DNA from 2 places in the Flavimobilis sp. BM9 genome. Region 1 is predicted to be linked to the other one. Evidence: predicted binding sites of a transcription regulator. Region 1 holds the regulator's gene; the other holds the start of a gene.
The links. The regulator HspR, encoded in region 1, represses chaperone genes until heat shock. The targets are predictions, from matches to a motif close to AAGTTGAGTCNNNNNGACTCAACTT.

Region 1 (4,410 bases):
GGCGCACGGCCTCGCTCACCACGGTCTGGCGACACGGCGACGACTGGGCGCACCCGGCCGCGGAGGCTCTCGTCGAGGCGCTCGAGTCGGGTGTCGACCCGACCCCGGCCGCACAGCGGCTCGGGGCTGCGCGCGCCGAGCGTGGCAGCGACATGGCCGAGACGCTCGACGACCTCGGCTGCCTGTACGACACCCTCGGGTTCGACGCGCCGCTCGACGTCACCCGGGCGGTCGCCGTCGGCTGGGCCGAGGCACAGGAGGCGACGGCGGCGTCGCAGTCGTCGACCGACCCGCTCACCGGCCTGCGCACCCCCGCGTACCTGACCGCACGTCTCGAGGAGACGTTCACCGCCGCCCCGGCGCCGTGGTGCCTGCTCGTGCTCGACGTCGCGACCGAGGGCGGCCACCGACTCGACCAGATCCGCGTCGGTGCGCTCGTCGGGGCGGCGCTCGCACGGATGCTCGGGCGCTACCACCCGACGGCGCAGCTCCGCCCAGGACTCTTCGCGATCATGACGCAGCGCGACGACGCGCTGCCGACGACGGTCGAGGACGTCCGGAAGCTCATCATCGGACTCACGAGCGTCGTCGGCCCTCGATCGATGCGGTCCCCCGCCCGGCTGTGGGTCGAGCGGCTGCCCGCCGACCCTGCCGGGTGCGCGGGGTTGCTGAGCTCCTTGCGGAGTTGATTCGGGGGAATTTCCGCAAGGCACACCACGGGGCCATGGCGGCGACGTCATGGCCCCGTGGCATCCCTCGATCCGCCCCTCCCGCGGTACGGCGGGCAGGAGGTCTGGTCAGGCCGGCGAGTAGGTGAGGCAGTCCGCGTGGTGCGTACCGCCTGCGCCGATACGCACGGACTCGGCGTTGCACTCGAGGTGGTCGTTGTGGCTGCACTCCGCGCGCTGGCACGCCCCGACGGCGGCGACGACGCGCGAGAGCCCGCCCTTGACGTCGAGCGGGATGAACGTGGCGCACGAGGCATCGCCCGCGTTCCCGGCGATCGTGATGGCCCCGGCGTGGCAGCCGTCGTGGTTGTAGGAACAGCCGGCGATCGTGCACTCGCTGACCGGTGGCATCTCCAGCATGGCGCTCATGGGTCTCTCCGACTCTGTCCGACTTCGCCTGACTGCTCTTCTTGCTGACGATAGGCCTGGATCAGGGCGTTGTACAGAGAGGCGAGCCTTACCAGATCCGCAGGATTCTGCGGAATTTGCGCACCGCGCCCTTGTGTAATTGTGCGCGGGGATCTGACGCTCAGCCCCGGGGCCGCCACACGACAAGCGCTCCCGACGTGCGCACGCGCGCCTGCCGCTTCCCGCGCGGAAGAGCCACGATGTCACCGGTCGCGTCCGCGGCGAACACCCGGTGCCCGGCCTCGGTGGCGGACGCCAGGGCGCGCAACCGCTCGCGGAGCGCGTGCACCTCGTCCTGCAGGTCGAGGATGCGCATGATGCCCGCAAGGTTGATGCCCTCTTCCTGGCTGAGCTGCTGCACGGTGCGCAGCCGCTCGACGTCGCGCGCGCTGTAGCGCCTTCCGCGGCCGGCCGTCCGGCTCGGGACGACCAGTCCGAGGCGGTCGTACTGCCGCAACGTCTGCGGGTGCATGCCAGCGAGCTCGGCGGCTCGCGAGATCGGGAAGATCGGGCGGTCGGCGACGTCCATCACGGCCTCCGGGCGGTCATTCCTGCGCGCGGGCCAGGAGGTCCGCGCGCACGCTGCGACCCTCGCCTGCGGTCGCCTCGGCGAAGGCCTCGACGGCCTTGCGCGCGACCGCGTCGAGCTTCTGCGGCACCACGACGGTGACCGTGACGAGCAGGTCGCCGGTCGCCTTCGCGGTGCTGACACCGCGGCCCTTGACGCGCAGCGTCCTGCCCGACGGCGTACCCGCAGGGACCTTGACCCGCACGGTCTGCCCGTCGAGGGTCGGGACGTCGATCGTCGCGCCCAGCGCGGCCTCGTCGAACGTGACGGGCAGCGTCATGCGCAGGTTCGCGCCGTCGACCGCATAGACGGGGTGCGGCGTGACCTTGACCGTGATGTTGAGGTCACCTGCGGGAGCGCCGCCCGTACCAGGGCGGCCCTTGCCGCGCAGGCGGATCTTCTGGCCGTCGCGCACGCCCGAGGGGATGCGGGTCGTGACGGTGCGGCCCTCGACGTCGAGGGACACGGTCGCGCCCTCGACGGCGGAGCGGAAGGACAACGTGGTCGTCGCGTTGATGTCGGCACCCTGCTGGGCGCGCGTGCCACGGAAGCCCGCGGGGCCGCGACCGCCACCGAACAGCCCGCCGAGGATGTCCTCGAACCCGCCACCCGTGGAGGAGTTGGCGCCCGGGAAGGGCGTCGTGCGCGCACCGCCGCCTCCGCCGCCGAACATGCCGCCGAAGAGGTCCTCGAAGCCGGCGGCACCGCCGGCGCCACCGGGCCCCGCGGCGAAGCGGGCGCCGCCGCCCATCGCCCGGACGGCGTCGTACTGGCGGCGCTGCTCCGGGTCGGAGAGCACGGCGTACGCCTCGCCGATCTCCTTGAAGCGCGCCTCGGCCTTCGTGTCACCGGCGTTCTGGTCCGGGTGGTGCTGGCGCGCGAGCTTGCGGTAGGCCTTCTTGATCGCTGCAGCGTCAGCGTCCTTCGCGACGCCGAGGCTCGCGTAGAAGTCCTTCTCGAGCCAGTCCTGTCCGGTCAACAGCGGTCACTTCCTTCTGTCAGGTCTGTCATGAGGGTACGGCCTGCGTCGCGGCCGAGCCGCGGCGCAGGCCGTCACCGTTCGTCGTGCTCGTCAGTGCTGTGGTCCGACGACGGCCACCCGAGCGGCGCGCACGACACGCTCGCCGATCTTGTAGCCCGGCTCGACGACGAACTTGACGGTCGTCGTCTGCGCCTCCGCGGACTCCTCGTGCATCAGCGCGTCGTGGAAGTTGGGGTCGAACTCGTCCCCGACCTCGCCGAAGCGTGCGATCTCGAACTTGGCCAGCGTCCCGTCGAGCTTGTCGGCGATGGCCGCGAACGGCCCCTCGAGCTCGCCGGCCTGCCTGGCCCGGTCGATGTCGTCGAGCACGGGGAGCAACGACGCGAGCACGTCCTCGATCCCCTTGACCCGAGCGGCCTCCTGGTCACGCAGGGCCCGGTTGCGGTAGTTCGTGAAGCTCGCGCGCTCCCGCAGCAGGTCCTCGAGGCGCTCGTCGGCGACCTTCTGTGCCGCGGCGACCGCGTCGTCCTCGAGGGACGACGCGTCGTCGGGCACCTGGATGTCGACGTCGGCGTCCGCGTCAGCGGGCGTCTCGGCGTTCGCCTCGCGCGGCTCGCCCGTCTCCGGGTCGATCCGGCGCTTGTCCGTGAACTCGAACGGGGACTCGGTCACTTGGACTCGTCCTCGTCCACGATCTCAGCGTCGACGACGTCGTCGTCCGACGTCGCCTCGTCGGCCGCCGGGGCACCCTCGGCGCCCTCGGTCGACTGCTGGGCGTAGAGCGCCTCGCCGATCTTCTGGGCGACCGTGCTCAGGTGCTCCTGCTTGGCCTTGATCTCGGCGATGTCCTCGCCCTCGAGCGCCGTCTTGAGCTCGGCGACAGCGTCCCCGACCTCCTTCTTGACGTCGTCCGAGAGCTTCTCGTCGTTGTCCTTGAGGAGCTTCTCGGTCGAGTAGGCGAAGCCCTCGGCCTGGTTGCGGGTCTCAGCGTCCTCGCGGCGCTTCTTGTCCTCGGCCGCGTGCTCCTCGGCCTCCTTGACCATGCGGTCGATGTCCTCCTTCGGGAGGGCAGAGCCACCCGTGATCGTCATCGACTGCTCCTTGCCCGTGCCGCGGTCCTTCGCGGACACGTGCACGATGCCGTTCGCGTCGATGTCGAACGCGACCTCGATCTGCGGCATGCCGCGCGGGGCGGGCGCGATGCCGGTGAGCTCGAAGGTGCCGAGCGGCTTGTTGTCCCGGGCGAACTCACGCTCACCCTGGAAGACCTGGATCAGCACGGACGGCTGGTTGTCCTCGGCCGTCGAGAAGACCTCGGAGCGCTTCGTCGGGATGGCGGTGTTGCGCTCGATGAGCTTCGTCATGACGCCGCCCTTCGTCTCGATGCCGAGGCTCAGGGGGGTGACGTCGATGAGGAGGACGTCCTTGCGCTCACCCTTGATGACACCGGCCTGCAAGGCGGCGCCGACGGCGACGACCTCGTCCGGGTTGACGCCCTTGTTCGGCTCCTTGCCGCCGGTCATCTCCTTGACGACCTCGGTCACCGCGGGCATGCGGGTCGAGCCGCCGACGAGGACGATGTGGTCGATGTCGTTGACCGAGATGCCCGCGTCGCGGATGACGGCGTTGAACGGCGCCTTGGTGCGGTCGATGAGGTCCTGCGTCATCTGCTGGAACTGAGCGCGCGTGAGCTTCGTGTCCAGGTGGATGGGGCCGTTCTCGCT
Region 2 (4,410 bases), on a different contig from region 1:
GGTTCGCCGCCGTCGAGCCCGAGGAGGAGCGGCGCATCAAGACCCGTGAAGAGGTCGCCGCCGAGGACGCCGCACGGCGCCTCGCGGAGGAGGCCGAGGAGAGCGCGATCGAACGTGCGGCCGAACGTGCGGCCGAGCTCGAGGCGGCTGAGGGGGCGACGGGCGACGCGACGATCGGCCACGCCGACACCATCTTGTCGTCCGGCGAGGACACCGCCGAGAGCGAGCCCGCCCCTGACGACGGAGGTGCGCGATGACCTGGGACGGCGTCTTCGACGTGCTCTCGGCCGTCTGCCTGCTCGCCGGAGCGTTCCTGTCGTTCGCAGCAGGCGTCGGCGTGCTGCGCTTCCCCGACCTGCTCGCGCGCATGCACGCCGCGACGAAGCCGCAGGTGCTCGGGCTGATCCTCGTCCTGCTCGGCCTCGAGCTGCGGCTGCGGACGTGGGACGTGCTGCTCGTCGTCGTGCTCGTGACGCTCTTCCAGATGCTCACCGCGCCCGTGTCCGCGCACATGGTGGGCCGCGCCGGATACCGCACGGGCAAGGTCCGCACGGACCTGCTCGTGCTCGACGAGCTGACGAGCGACCTCGACGAGGCGCGCACGCTCGCACGCGAGCACGAGCTCGCGCAGCTCGCGGCGGAGCGCGCCGCGCACGCGGGCGACGACGTCGCGTCACCCGGCCCCGTACACGACGCCCCGGCGGGCGCCGGGGACGGCGCCCTGCCGGGCGACGGGTCGCAGGAGGACCCGCGGCCGTGAGCCGGTGCGCCCAGACGCCCCCGGGTCAGCTCGCGGGCACGCGCGTGTCGAGCCAGTCGAGGACGGTCGTCAGGTAGGTGGTCCGGGCGGGCTCGGGCGAGAGCGCGAGGTCGTGGGCGCCGTCGGCGATCTGCTCGATCGTGACGTCGGCGCCGAGCTTCGGCGCTCGCGCGAGGATCTGCTCGACGGACAGGACGGAGTCCGTCGTCACGAGCCGGTCGTGCTCCCTCTTGTGGTCGCCCGTCTCGGTCGACGTGCACACGAGCACGGGGCAGTCGATCGACAGGCCGCGTGCGACGCGGTCCTGGTACCGCCTCACCGAGGCGAGCCACCCGGCGCGCACGGGGAATCCCTCGTGCGGCTTCCACGTGAGCTCGTAGTCCCACTCGCCGCCCGAGCCCGAGTGCAGGGCCCGCCCGTAGTGCGGTGCGAGGTGCCCGACGACGGTGCGCGGGGCGACGTGCGAGAGCGCCTTGATCGCGGCGGTGCCGACCGTGCGGTTGAACGCGTTCTCGTTGAGGTCGAGCCAGGGGCTGTTCAGGACGAGGGCGTCGAGGACGCCGGGGCGCGCGTTGGCCCACATCGCGCCGATCAGACCGCCGGTCGAGTGGCCGAGGACGACGAGGTGCCCGTGGTGCTCCTCGCCCGTGATGATGTGCACCGCCTCGTCGATCTCGGGGGCGTGCTCGACGAGGTCCCGCACGAGGTTGGGTGACTGGCCCTCGCGCAGGGAGCGTCCGTACTTGCGCAGGTCGAGGGCGTAGAAGTCCCAGCCGCGCGCTGCGAAGGCGGCGGCGAGGTGCGGGTGGAAGAAGTAGTCGACGAAGCCGTGCAGGTAGAGGACGGCCCGATGGTGCCGTGGGCCGTCGGCTGAGCGCACGAGGGTCGCTTCGACGGGCCCTTCCTCGTCGGCGCCGAGATGGATCGTCCGTGCGCGCCACTCGTCGCCGAGGACGTCAGGCGACCAGGGATCGCGTGCAGGTGGTGTGTTCACGGGTTCTCCTCGCAGGCGACGGTGCCGGTCTTCTCGATCCTGCCAGGAAGGTCGCCCGACGGATAGCGAAGTGAACTTGAGCGGAATAGACTCAACTTCAGGGTGGTTCTCACAGTCATCAGAGTTTTCGCTGGTCAAGGAGAAACGATGGACGCGAAGTTCACGACGCTGGCGCAGGACGCGCTCAGCGAGGCGATCCAGACGGCGACCGCCGCAGGCAATCCTGAGGTCGAGCCGATCCACATCCTGGCGGGCCTCGTCGGTCAGGCCGACGGCGTCGCGCCTCAGCTCCTCGTCGCCGCCGGTGTCGACGCGGCCGTCGTCGGCAGGGACGTGCGCAAGGCCCTCGTCGAGCTCCCGTCCGCGACGGGTGGCGGCGTCGCCCAGCCTGCCCTCGCTGACGCCACCAAGCGCCTCATCAACGCAGCGCGCACCGAGATGCAGGCCCTCGGAGACGAGTACGTCTCGACCGAGCACCTCCTCATCGCCGCCGCCGAGGTCGCCTCCTCCGCGGCGACGCTCCTGCTGCGCGCAGGCGCGACGCCCGACGCGCTGCGCGCCGCCCTGCCCGCCGTCCGCGGCAACACCAAGGTCACGACGCCCAACCCGGAGGGCACGTACAAGTCGCTCGAGAAGTACGGCGTCGACCTGACGGCCGCCGCGAAGGAGGGCAAGCTCGACCCGGTCATCGGCCGCGACAGCGAGATCCGCCGCGTCGTCCAGGTCCTCTCGCGCCGCACCAAGAACAACCCCGTGCTCATCGGCGAGCCCGGCGTCGGCAAGACGGCGGTCGTCGAGGGCCTCGCACAGCGCATCGTCGCTGGCGACGTGCCCGAGTCGCTGCGCGGCAAGCGCATCGTGTCGCTCGACCTGCCCGCGATGGTCGCGGGCGCCAAGTACCGCGGCGACTTCGAGGAGCGCCTCAAGGCCGTGCTCTCCGAGATCAAGGAGTCCGACGGCGAGATCGTCACGTTCATCGACGAGCTGCACACCGTCGTCGGCGCGGGCGCCGGCGGCGAGGGCGCGATGGACGCGGGCAACATGCTCAAGCCCATGCTCGCCCGCGGCGAGCTGCGCCTCGTCGGCGCGACGACCCTCGACGAGTTCCGCGAGCACATCGAGAAGGACCCGGCGCTCGAGCGCCGCTTCCAGCAGGTGTACGTCGGCGAGCCGTCCGTCGAGGACACGGTCGCGATCCTGCGCGGGCTGAAGTCCCGCTACGAGGCGCACCACCGCGTGACGATCTCCGACGGCGCGCTCGTCGCAGCCGCCACGCTCTCCGACCGCTTCATCAGCGGCCGCCAGCTCCCCGACAAGGCGATCGACCTCGTCGACGAGGCCGCGAGCCGCCTGCGCATGGAGATGGACTCGTCGCCGGTCGAGATCGACACGCTGCGCCGCGTCGTCACGCGCCTCGAGATGGAGGTCATGGCGCTCGAGCAGTCGGACGACGAGGTCGACACTGCGCGCGCCGACGACCTGCGGGCGCAGCTCGCCGACCGGCGCGAAGAGCTCGCGGCGCTCAACGCGCGCTGGGAGACGGAGAAGGGCGGCCTCAACCGGGTCGGCGACCTGCACAAGAAGCTCGACGAGCTGCGCTCCGACGCGGACCGTGCCGAGCGTGAGGGCGACCTCGCGACGGCGTCGCGCATCCGGTACGGCGAGATCCCCGAGCTCGAGCGCGAGATCGCGGAGGCCGAGCAGGCGCAGCGCGCCGCGGTCCCGGACCCCGACGCAGGCCAGGAGGTCGAGCTCGCGCAGGAACGGCCGCCGAAGCTCGTGGGCGACAAGGTCGACGCGGCCGAGATCGCTGAGGTCGTGTCCGCGTGGACGGGCATCCCCGCAGGGCGGCTGCTTCAGGGCGAGAGCCAGAAGCTCCTGTCGATGGAGCAGACGATCGGCGCGCGCCTCATCGGGCAGACGGCCGCCGTCGCGTCCGTGTCCGACGCGGTGCGCCGCTCGCGCGCCGGCATCAACGACCCGGACCGTCCGATCGGCTCGTTCCTCTTCCTCGGCCCGACCGGCGTCGGCAAGACGGAGCTCGCGAAGTCCCTCGCGGACTTCCTGTTCGACGACGAGCGGGCCATGGTCCGCATCGACATGTCGGAGTACGGCGAGAAGCACTCGGTCGCGCGCCTCGTCGGCGCGCCTCCCGGCTACGTCGGCTACGAGTCGGGCGGGCAGCTCACCGAGGCGGTGCGGCGCCGGCCGTACTCGGTCGTGCTGCTCGACGAGGTCGAGAAGGCGCACCCGGAGGTCTTCGACATCCTGCTGCAGGTGCTCGATGACGGTCGGCTGACCGACGGTCAGGGCCGCACGGTCGACTTCCGCAACACGATCCTCGTGATGACGTCGAACCTCGGCTCGCAGATGCTCGTCGACCCGCTCGTCGCCGAGGGCGACAAGCGTGAGGCGGTCATGTCAGCGGTGCGCACGCACTTCAAGCCCGAGCTGCTCAACCGTCTCGACGACGTCATCGTGTTCGACCCGCTGACCATCACCGAGCTGAGTCAGATCGTCGACATCCAGGTGCGGGCGCTCGCGGCCCGGCTCGCGGAACGCCGCCTGACGCTCGACGTGACAGACGCGGCTCGCGAGTGGCTCGCGCTCGAGGGCTTCGACCCGGCGTACGGCGCGCGGCCGCTGCGCCGCCTCG

Region 2: the regulator HspR is predicted to act here: its motif matches at 1,828-1,852, upstream of clpB (ATP-dependent chaperone ClpB).

The regions. Positions count from the first base shown of each region.
Region 1 covers NZ_JBZEMO010000002.1:76,157-80,566, forward strand. Annotated here, with positions in the region: gene AC4F3Q_RS04410 (hypothetical protein) at 1-689, shown strand, start outside; gene AC4F3Q_RS04415 (DUF1540 domain-containing protein) at 798-1,097, opposite strand; gene AC4F3Q_RS04420 (heat shock protein transcriptional repressor HspR) at 1,258-1,665, opposite strand; gene AC4F3Q_RS04425 (DnaJ C-terminal domain-containing protein) at 1,682-2,683, opposite strand; gene AC4F3Q_RS04430 (nucleotide exchange factor GrpE) at 2,777-3,358, opposite strand; gene dnaK (molecular chaperone DnaK) at 3,355-4,410, opposite strand, start outside.
Region 2 covers NZ_JBZEMO010000004.1:36,967-41,376, forward strand. Annotated here, with positions in the region: gene AC4F3Q_RS08025 (MrpF/PhaF family protein) at 1-257, shown strand, start outside; gene mnhG (monovalent cation/H(+) antiporter subunit G) at 254-760, shown strand; gene AC4F3Q_RS08035 (alpha/beta hydrolase) at 786-1,754, opposite strand; gene clpB (ATP-dependent chaperone ClpB) at 1,902-4,410, shown strand, end outside.